Regions from separate parts of the Tolumonas auensis DSM 9187 genome, predicted to be linked through region 2. Evidence: predicted binding sites of a transcription regulator. Region 2 holds the regulator's gene; each other region holds the start of a gene.
What was found. The regulator sigma-54, encoded in region 2, starts transcription at its own class of promoters, with help from an activator protein. The targets are predictions, from matches to a motif close to TGGCACNGTTTTNGCTT.
Positions count from the first base shown of each region.

Region 1: a site for sigma-54 is predicted at 1,760-1,776, ahead of glnA (glutamate--ammonia ligase). Genes of this name have one in related genera too.
Region 3: a site for sigma-54 is predicted at 2,028-2,044, ahead of TOLA_RS16065 (ammonium transporter). Genes of this name have one in related genera too.

Region 1 covers NC_012691.1:513,556-517,827, reverse strand. Annotated here, with positions in the region: gene typA (translational GTPase TypA) at 1-1,494, opposite strand, end outside; gene glnA (glutamate--ammonia ligase) at 1,840-3,249, shown strand; gene TOLA_RS16295 (DUF4124 domain-containing protein) at 3,359-3,901, shown strand; gene glnL (nitrogen regulation protein NR(II)) at 4,000-4,272, shown strand, end outside.
Region 2 covers NC_012691.1:3,220,545-3,224,816, forward strand. Annotated here, with positions in the region: gene lptB (LPS export ABC transporter ATP-binding protein) at 1-722, shown strand, start outside; gene TOLA_RS15070 (RNA polymerase factor sigma-54) at 821-2,275, shown strand; gene hpf (ribosome hibernation promoting factor) at 2,297-2,584, shown strand; gene ptsN (PTS IIA-like nitrogen regulatory protein PtsN) at 2,587-3,033, shown strand; gene rapZ (RNase adapter RapZ) at 3,040-3,906, shown strand; gene TOLA_RS15090 (HPr family phosphocarrier protein) at 3,893-4,168, shown strand; gene TOLA_RS15095 (LysR substrate-binding domain-containing protein) at 4,179-4,272, opposite strand, start outside.
Region 3 covers NC_012691.1:3,428,051-3,432,322, forward strand. Annotated here, with positions in the region: gene TOLA_RS16055 (uroporphyrinogen-III C-methyltransferase) at 1-652, shown strand, start outside; gene TOLA_RS16060 (heme biosynthesis HemY N-terminal domain-containing protein) at 664-1,833, shown strand; gene TOLA_RS16065 (ammonium transporter) at 2,161-3,381, shown strand; gene TOLA_RS16070 (F0F1 ATP synthase subunit epsilon) at 3,518-3,940, opposite strand; gene atpD (F0F1 ATP synthase subunit beta) at 3,958-4,272, opposite strand, start outside.

The DNA.
Region 1 (4,272 bases), 760 kb from region 2:
GCCCAGTGCTTTACCAGTCGCGTTAGAAATCAGAACACCGTTCTGACGCTGACCGATAGCACCACCTTTGAACTCACCGTACTCTTCGAAAGTATGGTACAGCAGACCAGTACCGGAAGTCAGCGTCATGAACTCGGTCTGGAAACCGATCAGGCCACGTGCCGGGATCATATAATCCAGACGTACACGACCTTTACCATCCGGAACCATGTTACGCAGTTCAGCTTTACGCTCACCCAGCTTCTCCATGACGGAACCCTGATTCTGTTCTTCAATATCAACAGTCAGTGTTTCCATTGGTTCCATTTTAACGCCGTCGATCACACGCATGATAACTTCAGGACGGGATACCGCCAGCTCGAAGCCTTCACGACGCATGTTTTCGATCAGAATACCTAAGTGCAGTTCACCACGGCCTGATACACGGAATTTATCCGGATCTTCGGTTTCTTCAACACGCAGTGCCACGTTGTGACGCAACTCATTCTGCAGACGTTCCAGAATATTACGGGAAGTCACATACTTACCTTCTTTACCAGCAAACGGAGAAGTGTTTACCTGGAAAGTCATGGTCACAGTCGGCTCATCCACAGACAGTGGTGGCAGTGCTTCTACACAAGAGTTAGAGCAGATGGTATCGGAGATTTTCAGCTCACCCAGACCAGTAATCGCAATGATGTCACCAGCTTGCGCTTCAGCAACTTCAGTACGGTGCAAACCCAGATAACCCTGTACCTGACCGATCTTACCGGTGCGGGTTTTACCGTCAGCACCAACCACAGTCACCTGCTGGTTTGGCTTCACGCTGCCACGCACGATACGACCGATGCCGATCACGCCAACATAGGAAGAGTAGTCCAGCTGAGAAATCTGCATCTGGAACTCACCAGCCGGATCAGCTTTTGGTGGTTCAACGAAATCAACGATTGCCTGGAACAGCGGATCCATGTTGTCAGATGGCTGAGACAGATCCATGGTTGCATAGCCCTGCAGTGCAGAAGCGTACACAATCGGGAAATCCAGCTGTTCATCAGTCGCGCCCAGGTTATCGAACAGATCGAATACCTGATCGACAACCCAATCCGGACGCGCGCCAGGACGGTCAACTTTGTTGACGACAACGATTGGACGCAGACCGCGGGCAAACGCTTTCTGAGTAACAAAACGAGTCTGTGGCATCGGACCATCTACCGCATCAACCAGCAGCAGTACACAGTCAACCATAGACATAACACGCTCTACTTCACCGCCAAAGTCAGCATGGCCGGGGGTATCAACGATGTTAATACGGTAATCTTTCCAGCGAATCGCTGTGTTTTTGGCAAGAATAGTGATCCCGCGTTCTTTTTCCAGATCGTTGGAGTCCATAATGCGCTCCTGACCATCCGAAGAGCGGTCCAGGGTTCCAGACTGTTGTAACAGTTTGTCAACCAGTGTTGTTTTGCCATGGTCAACGTGCGCAATAATGGCAATATTGCGGAGATTCTCTAACATCCTCGCCTCGAGATATAAAAAGTGACTAAAAATCGGACGCTCATTCTACCCACCCCAACGTGATCTGCATAGCAAATTTGCTGTAAAAACGAAGAGCATATTTTTACAGGATCTCTGTATAATCATGTTCGGCAGATTGTGCGTGCATTGCTGCACCACAAGAGCGCACCAAATTAGTGCTTTATTGCACCATAATATTACAGCGATGCGCTGTTAAATTTGGGCAATTAGCAGTTAATCCTTATTAACTAAAGAGTTTTTAAGTTGGCGCGTTTTTTGCTCCATAGCGATGAAAGTATTTTTAATATCGCTATCTGATTTTAATGACACCGGAGGTTAGCTAGCATGTCCGCTGCAAATGTTCTGAATATGATCAAAGAAAACGAAGTTAAATTCGTTGATCTGCGTTTCACTGATACTAAAGGTAAAGAACAACACGTTTCTATTCCTTCACACCAGGTTAACGAAGACTTCTTCGAAGACGGTAAAATGTTCGATGGTTCTTCTATCGCTGGCTGGAAAGGTATCAACGAATCAGACATGGTTCTGATGCCTGATGCAACCACTGCCCTGATGGATCCGTTCACCGAAGAATCTACTCTGATCATTCGTTGTGACATCCTGGAACCTGCAACCATGAAAGGCTACGATCGTGACCCACGATCTATTGCCAAACGTGCTGAAGAATACCTGAAAGCCAGCGGTATTGCTGATACCGTACTGTTCGGACCAGAACCAGAATTCTTCATTTTTGAAGACGTTCGTTTCGAAAACACCATGAGTGGTTCTTTCTTCAAGATCGACGATCCTGAAGCTGCATGGAACTCTGGCAAGTCTTTCGAAGGTGGTAACAAAGGTCACCGTCCAGGCGTTAAAGGTGGTTACTTCCCAGTAGCTCCTGTTGACTCTTCACAAGACCTGCGTTCTGCAATGTGTCTGATCCTGGAAGAAATGGGTCAGGTAGTTGAAGCGCATCACCACGAAGTGGCAACTGCTGGTCAGAACGAAATCGCTACCCGTTTCAACACCATGACCAAGAAAGCTGACGAAGTTCAGGTGCAGAAATACGTTATCCATAACGTAGCTCACGCTTACGGCAAAACCGTAACTTTCATGCCAAAACCAATGTTTGGTGACAACGGTTCAGGTATGCACTGCCACCAGTCTCTGGGTAAAGACGGTGTGAACCTGTTCTCTGGTGACGCTTACGGCGGACTGTCAGAAATGGCACTGTTCTACATCGGCGGTATCATCAAACACGCTAAAGCAATCAACGCTTTCACTAACCCATCAACCAACTCTTACAAGCGTCTGGTTCCAGGTTATGAAGCGCCTGTAATGCTGGCTTACTCTGCACGTAACCGTTCAGCGTCAATCCGTATTCCAGTAGTACCAAGCCCGAAAGCTGCCCGTATCGAAGTTCGCTTCCCGGATCCAGCTGCTAACCCATACCTGGCGTTCACCGCTCAGTTGATGGCTGGTCTGGATGGTATCATCAACAAGATCCACCCAGGCGATGCTGCAGACAAAGATCTGTATCACCTGCCACCAGAAGAAGCGGCTCAGATCCCACAAGTTTGTGGTTCTTTAGACGAAGCTCTGAAAGCGCTGGATGCAGACCGTGAGTTCCTGACTCGTGGTGGCGTATTCTCCGAAGATTTCATCGATGCTTACATCGAACTGAAAAATATCGACGTAGATCGCCTGCGCATGACTCCGCACCCAGTTGAATACGAAATGTATTATTCTGTATAAGAGTTCATGTTTCTGAAAAAACCCGCTCCGGCGGGTTTTTTTTTGATTATGATTTAACCTGATGTTTTCATTTGTACTCTATTAATAACAACGGGCAGGGAACCGCACTATGAAAAGAATATCAGGTATATGGTTAGCGCTCGGGTTATCCTGGGCGGTGCAAGCCGCAGATGAAAATGCAAACGTCTATTACTGGACTGATGCACAGGGTGTCATGCACTTCAGTGACAGACCGGTACCCGGCAAACAAATGCAACGTATGCAGATTGAGATTGCGAATCCTCCGGCAAGCAACCCCAATCCGGTTATCGATACATCAGCGCAGGATCAAAAAGAAACTCCCCCCACCATTGCTTACAGTCTGAGTATCTCCTCCCCGCTGACAGAACAGACGATCCGCGATAATGAAGGCCGCATCACCGTACAAAATCAGCTCACACCCGCTATTCCTGAAGAGGATCCCGCAGAGCTGTTCCTCTACGTAGACGAAAACCGGTATCCGTGTGATGCTGCAAGCTTGAGTTGTCAGGTCAGTGATATCGACCGAGGTGCCCATCAGCTAAGAACTGAATTGGTATCAAAAAGCGGCAAGATACTTGCATCATCTGGAACAGTTACGGTTTATCTGTTCCGGGTCATAGCCGTCAGGTAACCTGATCCGAAGTGCCGGCACCATTCTGGTTCAGGCGCACCAGAAGATAACAAGACTAAGCACCGGATTGGTGCGATTAGTGTCTGGGAGATCAACACTTGAATAGCCGTCCTGATTTACCAAAATTGCTGCTGGATAATTTACTGACAGCCGTCATTCTGCTGGATAAGCATCTGATTGTCCGGTATGTCAATCCGGCGGCAGAGCAGCTGATGGGCGTGAGTGCCCGTCGTTTACTGGATCATGCGCTGGAGCAGGTGGTTGATTACATTTCGCTGGATCTGGAACGCTTACGGCATTGCCTGATACAAGGCCAGGGATTTACCGATAATGAGGTAACGCTGGTCGTCGAAAACGAACCGCGCAGTGTG
Region 2 (4,272 bases):
CTCTTTTGCAAGCAAGTGGCCTGAAGAAAAGTTACAAGGGCAGACAGGTCGTACAAAACGTCAGTCTGCAGGTCGCCACTGGTCAGGTAGTGGGTCTGTTAGGCCCGAATGGTGCAGGAAAAACGACCTCCTTTTATATGATCGTCGGACTGGTACCGCAAGACGGCGGAACCGTTATGATCGACCAGTTGGATATCACCGCGATGCCGATGCATCAGCGGGCGCGCCATGGTATTGGCTACCTGCCACAGGAAGCCTCTATTTTCCGGCGTCTGACCGTTGAAGAAAATCTGCTGGGCGTATTACAGCTACGCAGTGAGCTGAGCCGGGCAGAGCAAAAAGAAAAAATGGAAGCGCTGCTGGAGGAATTCCATATCGGACATATCCGTAAAAACACCGGTATGAGTCTCTCCGGTGGTGAGCGCCGCAGAGTGGAAATTGCGCGGGCACTGGCCGTTGAACCGCGCTTTATTCTGCTGGATGAACCATTTGCCGGGGTCGATCCCATTTCCGTGATCGACATTAAGCGGATCATTGAACATTTACGGGATCGCGGACTCGGTGTATTAATTACCGATCATAATGTGCGTGAAACGCTGGATGTCTGCGAAAAAGCCTATATTGTCAGCCACGGTAATCTGATTGCTGAAGGTTCCCCTGCAGAGATTCTGCAAAATGAGCACGTTAAACAAGTTTATCTGGGTGAAGGATTTACCCTGTAAACAATGTGCCTATGGCCATAATCAGCCATAATAAAAATACGGACTGCTTAGTTACAAGCACCGATACGGAAATTAGAAATTAAGGACATATCCCGTAGATGAAGCCGACCTTACAGTTGCGTCTTGGGCAACAACTTGCCATGACCCCACAATTGCAACAAGCGATTCGTCTGCTGCAACTGTCTACTCTGGAACTACAACAGGAGATCCAGCAGGCTATCGATGCTAATCCTTTATTAGAACAAGAGGATGAATCTGACATCGCTACTCCGGAAATTCCGGATGATGACGATTTCACACCTCCGGATAGCAGCGAAGAAATGGCTCAGGCTCAGGAAAACATGCCTGAAGAACTGCCGATGGACACAACCTGGGATGAGGTCTATACCGCCGCCGGTTCAACATCGTCCGGTAGTGGTCTGATGAACAGTGATGAAGAATCCGTTTATCAGGGAGAAACCGCTGAAAGTCTGCAGGATTATCTGTTGTGGCAGATGCGCTTAACACCGTTCAGCGAACAGGATGCCGCCATTGCCCTGACCATCATTGATAGTATTGATGAGTCCGGTTATCTCAGCGCCTCGCTGGAGGAGATCCAGCAAGCAGTCAGTGCTGATGATGAACTGGTCGAAATGGATGAAATTGAAACCGTTCTGAAACGCATTCAGCATTTTGATCCGGTTGGTGTTGCCGCACGCTCGGTACAGGAATGCCTGCTGATCCAGCTGAATCAGTTTACTGCCGATACCCCCTGGCTCAATGAAGCACGTCTGGCGATTAAAGATCACATGGATCTGCTGGGCTCCCGTGATTACCGCAATCTGGCGCGTAAACTGCAGTTGAAAGAAGGTGACCTGAAAGAAATCCTACAACTGATCCAGACGCTGGAGCCGCGCCCGGGCAGCAGAATTATACCCAGCGAATCCTCGTATGTGATCCCGGATGTGGCCGTCCTGAAAAAAAGCAACCGCTGGGTCGTCGAACTGAACCCCGATGCGATGCCAAAAGTCCGGATCAATGAAACCTATGCTTCAATGGCCCGTCACGCCCGTAACAGCAGTGACAGCCAGTTTATTCGTTCTCATCTGCAAGAAGCCAAATGGTTTATCAAGAGCTTAGAAAGCCGTAACGAAACCCTGCTTAAGGTTGCTAACTGCATCGTGCAACAACAACAGGACTTTTTTGAGTACGGCGAAGAAGCGATGAAACCGATGGTTTTGAACGATGTGGCCGAAGAAGTAGAGATGCATGAGTCGACAATTTCGCGAGTTACTACACAAAAATACATGCATACGCCTCGTGGCATCTTTGAACTGAAGTATTTTTTCTCCAGTCATGTTAATACTGATAGCGGCGGAGAGTGTTCTTCGACTGCAATCAGAGCCTTAATAAAAAAACTGGTCGCGGCGGAAAACCCGGCCAAACCTTTGAGCGACAGCAAGATCGCAGACTTGCTGACGGAACAAGGCATAATGGTGGCAAGAAGAACCATCGCAAAATACCGCGAATCGTTGTCTATTCCACCATCAAGCCAACGCAAACGCCTGCTGTAGGCCAACAATAAGGAAGACGTTATGCAAATCAACCTGTCAGGTCACCATATCGAGTTAACTGATGCATTGCGTGATTATGTCACCAGTAAATTTGCCCGTTTAGAACGTCACTTTGAGCACATTAATAACGTTCAAGTGATCTTAACTGTAGAAAAACTGAAACAAATTGCAGAAGCAAAACTGAACGTCAACGGCGGTGAAATTTTCGCTAATGCCCAAGATGATAGTATGTACGCTGCCATTGATGCACTGATGGATAAACTGGATCGCCAGATCATCAAATACAAAGAAAAATTAGCCAGCAAGTAATCATGTTAATTTCTGAAATCTTGTCTGCGGACTGCACCAAAAGTGCAGTCCCTTGCAGCAGCAAAAAGCGCGTGCTGGAAATTATCAGCGAATTAGCCGCCCCCCGACTGGGACTTGATGAACAAAAGATATTTGACAGTCTGCAGGCCCGGGAAAAAATGGGCACTACAGGCATAGGCAGTGCCATTGCCATTCCTCATGGTCGTATTCCTGATGGCTATCCGGTCACAGGTATACTGCTGACACTGGAGCAACCGATACCGTTTGATGCAATTGATAATCAACCGGTGGATCTGCTGTTTGCCATGCTGGTACCGGAAAGTGAATGTAAAACCCACCTGAAAACACTGGCACTGGTGGCCGAAAAATTTAATGATAAGAACTTCTGTCGTCAGTTGCGTCTGGCTGAATCGGATGAAGCTCTGTATCAACAAATGATCAATGGATGATTACCGATGAAACTCATCGTCGTGAGTGGTCGCTCTGGTTCCGGAAAAACCGTTGCATTACGGGTTCTGGAAGATCTGGGTTATTACTGTGTGGACAATCTGCCTGTATCCCTGCTGTTTCAGCTGGTCGCAGAATTACGCGGTAAATATGATCAGATCGCGGTGAGTATTGATGTCAGAAACCTGCCAGCTACAGCGGAAGATCTGGTTTCAATTCTGGATGAAATCAGACAGCATCAGGATCTGCAATTTTCCAGTTTCTTCTTTGATGCCGACAATGCGACTTTGCTGAAACGCTATGGTGAAAGCCGCCGCCTGCATCCGCTATCGCGACAACAATTCACACTGGCCCAGGCGATCCGGCAGGAAACTGACCTGCTCTCCCCGCTCTCCTCCAGTGCCGACTTACGCATTGATACCAGTCATATCAGTATCCATGAACTCAGTGAACAGATCCGGGAACGGGTACTGGGCAAAAAAGAGCATGAGCTGGTGATGGTATTTGAATCTTTCGGCTTCAAACACGGTATCGCAAAAGATGCTGACTTTGTGTTTGATGCCCGCTTTCTGCCTAATCCACACTGGATCGCTGAACTCAAACCGCTGACGGGTCTGGATGAGCCGGTACAACGTTACCTGCAGTCACAACCCGATGTCGTCAAATACATCAATCAGCTGATCAGTCTGCTGGAGACCTGGTTACCGCAACTGGAACGGAATAACCGCAGCTATGTGACTGTGGCTATCGGCTGCACCGGTGGTCAGCACCGCTCGGTATTTATTGCTGAGCAACTGGCGAATCATTTCCTGGTGCTGGGGAAAAATGTCCAGCGTCGCCACCGCACACTGGAGAAATTACATGCCCCGGGTTGAGAATCAGGTCGCGGTCATCAACAAGCTGGGATTGCATGCCCGGGCAGCAATCAAACTGGTGCAACTGGTTGCGAATTTTCAGGCAAAAATCACTCTGTGTAATGGTGAAAAACAAGCCAGTGCAGACAGTGTCGTTGGCCTGTTAATGCTGGAGGCTGCACAAGGCGAAACGATCCGCGTTATCTGCGATGGCCCGGAAGCCATTGAAGTCATGGACGCAGTGCTTCACCTGTTTGAAGCCCGTTTTGATGAGAACGAATAGCCCGCAACGTTCATTTTGCTTCTGCAGGATGCCGGGTCAGCGCTTTAATTAATGTTCTGATCGCCGGTTGTTGCCGCTCCCCGACCCTGACTGCCGCATGTAAA
Region 3 (4,272 bases), 210 kb from region 2:
GGAGCAGGATCTCGTTACTGCCGGTATTTTACTGACCGATGCCGATAGCCGCATACAGGCTATCGCAGACCCGTCACTGATCCCGCTGCGTAAAGCGCTGGCCGAAGATATTGCCGCCGTAAAATCCGCACCGGAAGTCGATCGTGAAGGCCTGTCTCTGCGGGTAGGCACCCTGCTGGATAATATCGATCAACTGAAAATCAAAGGATTAGAGCCAAAACTGGAACAAGACCCGATCAGCGATGAAGTCAGCGATCAGTTAAGCGACTGGCAAACCAATCTGGAAAAGAGTGCCAAACAGTTTGCCGAACACTTTGTGACTATCCGCCGCCGGAGCAGTCAGGTGGAAGCATTGCTGTCACCGGAGCAGTCTGCCTATCTGCAGGAAAATCTGCGCTTACAGCTGCAACTGGCACAACTGAGTTTATTGCGCCAGGAACAGGCTAATTTCCGTAATCATCTGCAGAAAGCACAAAGCTGGCTCAGTGATTACTACGAAGCGGATGACAGCGCCACCCAGTTCATGCAAAAAGAGCTGACCACGCTGCAGGAAGCCGATATCACCGGCCACTATCCGAAAACCTTTGCTGTGCAGCCACTGCTGGAAAAAACGCTCGCTGAGCGCTGGCAAACCGCACCGGCAGCCCGCTGAGGAGAAACAGGATGATCCGTCTGATAGTCTTACTGGTGATTCTGGCTGCCGCCCTGTTAGTGGGCCCGCAGCTGGCTGATCATCAGGGTTATGTGATGATTGCGGTTGCTGACTACACCATTGAAATGAGTGTTATCACCGCCGCGATTATTGCGTTTGTCTTTTACTTTCTGTTACTGCTGACCGAAGGATTACTGAGCCGCCTGTTCAGTGTTCGTCGTGGTATTCGTGGCTGGTGGCAAAACCGCCGCTATCTGAAAGCACAGCGCCAGACCCAGAAAGGCATGACCGCACTGGCGGAAGGTGAATATCAGCGCGCAGAACATCTGATGCTGCGCAGTGCCGGACAAAGTGATCTGCCGTTGCTGAATTATCTCTCTGCTGCCGAAGCGGCGCATGCACAGGGCGCTTATCAGAAACGCGATGAATATCTGCTGAAAGCCGGTGAACTGGATCCGCAGGCCCAGCTGGCCATCCAGCTGACCCAGGTTCGTCTGCTGCAGGATCAGGGCGAATGGCAGCAAAGCCGTGAATTACTGGAACAGCTGCGTCAGCGCTGGCCTCAGCATCCGCAGATCCTGCAACGCTTACGCAGCATCTATCAGGCTCAGCAGGCATGGCAGGAAGAACTGGAACTACTGCCATTACTGCGGAAACAACAGTTGCTGAGCGACGATGATTTCGCGGCCGCACAGCAACAATGTTATCAGGCCTGGTTCAGCAAAATTCTGCAGGAGCAGAACGAAGATGTACTGCTGGCCTTCTGGCAGCAGCAACCCCGCGTCGTACGCCATACACCGCAATTAAAACTGGCCCTGATTGATACCCTTATTCAGCAACAGCACTATCAGGCTGCATTTGAGCAACTGGCACCCTTGCTGCGCAAACAGGCAGATGAGGCTTTATGGCAACGTTGCGCCGAACTGAAACTCAGTGATTACTCCCAGTTGCTGCAACTGCTGCTGCGTCAGCTGAAACAGCATCCGCAGTCACCGGCGTTGCTGTCGGCTCTGGGCCATATCTATTACCATCAGGAACAGTATGTACCTGCTCAGGGTTACCTGGAACGCAGTGTGGCGCTGCAGCCAACGACCAGAGATCAGCGGGCACTGGCTTCTATCATGGAACACCAGCGTCTGTTTGAAAAAGCCGCAGAATATTACCGTCTGAGTTTATCCTGATAGTCATACCCTGCTGTCATACAGCAGGGTACTCTATGAATCCTTTCTTTCATGCTGTTTTATTCTTTAATTGCCTTATTTTTGTGCGCAATAGCACCAAAATGGTTAACTCTTTCAGCCATATACCTACTATATTCGTAGTATCCACACAGAAGTTATTGTTTTATAACACGAATTATTATGATTAATCATATTGGCATAATTCGTGAATCTTCTTAGCGCCCCAATACGGGGAATAGCACAAATTTGAGTCAAAAACAGACTCAATTCAGTACATTACCACCACCAAAGCACAGAAATGGGGCGGTATTTGAATCTACAGAGGAGATGTTGGTGGAAACCACAAATGCAATTGCAACCCTGACCAGTGGTGCTGATACCCTGTTTTTATTACTGGGTGCTGTCATGGTACTGGCCATGCATGCCGGCTTCGCCTTTCTGGAGCTTGGTACTGTACGTAACAAAAACCAGGTCAACGCACTGGTTAAAATCATTACCGATTTCGGCGTCTCAACGCTGGCCTATTTTTTCATCGGTTATTTTCTGGCTTACGACAAGAGTTTCCTCAGCAGTGCCGGCACGCTGATGAGCCAGAATGGGCTGGAATTAACTAAGTTCTTCTTTCTGCTGACTTTTGCAGCCGCAATTCCGGCGATCGTGAGTGGCGGTATCGCTGAACGCGCCCGCTTCTACCCGATGCTGTGCTGTTCCTTCCTGATTGTGGGTCTGGTTTATCCGCTGTTTGAAGGGATTGCCTGGAACGGCCGTTTTGGTGTGCAGGAATGGTTCACCTCGCAGTTCGGTGCCCCCTTTCATGACTTTGCCGGTTCGGTGGTGGTGCACGCCGTCGGTGGCTGGATTGGTCTGGTCGCGCTGACGTTGCTGGGCATGCGTCGCGGCCGTATCCGCGGCAAACAAATTTTCAGCTTTGCCCCATCCAATATTCCGATGCTGGCTCTGGGTGCCTGGATCCTGATTGTCGGCTGGTTTGGTTTTAACGTGATGTCGGCACAAAAACTGAGCGGCATCAGCGGATTAGTCGCCGTGAACTCATTGATGGCCATGGTGGGCGGTACGCTGGTCGCCATGTTTCTGGGCAAAAATGACCCCGGCTTTATCCATAACGGCCCGCTGGCAGGTCTGGTTGCTGTCTGTGCCGGTTCCGATGTAATGCACCCGATTGGTGCATTAGTGGTCGGTGGCGTTGCCGGTGCCATCTTCATTATTGTGTTCACGATGCTGCAACGTCGTCCGCAGATTGATGACGTACTCGGGGTCTGGCCGCTGCACGGTCTGTGTGGTGCCTGGGGCGGCATCGCTGCCGGTATCTTTGGCAGTACCGCACTGGGCGGTATCGGCGGTGTATCCATCCTTTCACAGCTACTCGGTACACTGCTGGGCATTGTGATTGCGGTAGCCGGTGCCCTGCTGGTTTATGGCACCATGAAGAAATTCGTAGGCCTGCGCCTGTCACAGGAAGATGAACATGAAGGGGCTGACCTCGCAATCCATAAAATCAGCGCAGTCATGGACGATCTGAAGTCTTAAATTTCCTCTGATTAAAAAGCCGTGATCCTGACGATTACGGCTTTTTTTTATCCGTGCGATAACAGCTGATCGGACATAAAAAAACGGCCTGTCTGGTATAGACAGGCCGTTTTTTCATTAAGGCAGTAAAGCCAAATCAGAAGCGTTTGCGGGTGATCTCGATGACGCGTAATTGCGCCACTGCTTTCGCCAGTTCGGTGATTGCAGTCGCATAGTCCACATCGCCCGGATTGCCGTGGATTTTCTCCTCGGCAGCCCGTTTGGCAGCCTGTGCCTTCGCTTCATCCAAATCAGTCGCACGGATCACGGTGTCCGCCAGCACGGTCGCAGCTTCTGGTTGCACTTCCAGCATACCGCCGGAGATGTACATCACCTCTTCGGCACCATGCAGTTTAACCAGACGCACCAGACCAGGCTTGATGGAAGTCAGTAACGGTGCATGACCGTGACGGATCCCCAGTTCCCCTTCCGCGCCGGAAACCTGAACGGATTCCACACGACCGGAAAACAACATGCCTTCAGCACTGACCACATCCAGGTGGAAGGTAATCTCAGCCATAGAGCCTCCTGCCTGAATTACAGTTTCTTAGCTTTCTCGACCACTTCGTCGATGGAGCCAACCATGTAGAACGCCTGTTCTGGCAGATCGTCGTATTCGCCGTCCAGAATGCCTTTAAAGCCACGGATCGTCTCTTTCAGAGTCACGTATTTACCTGGTGAACCGGTGAATACTTCCGCAACGTTAAATGGCTGTGACAGGAAACGTTCGATCTTACGTGCACGCGCTACCACCAGCTTGTCATCTTCTGACAATTCATCCATACCCAGGATGGCGATGATGTCTTTCAGTTCTTTATAACGCTGCAGAACTGTCTGTACGCCACGCGCGGT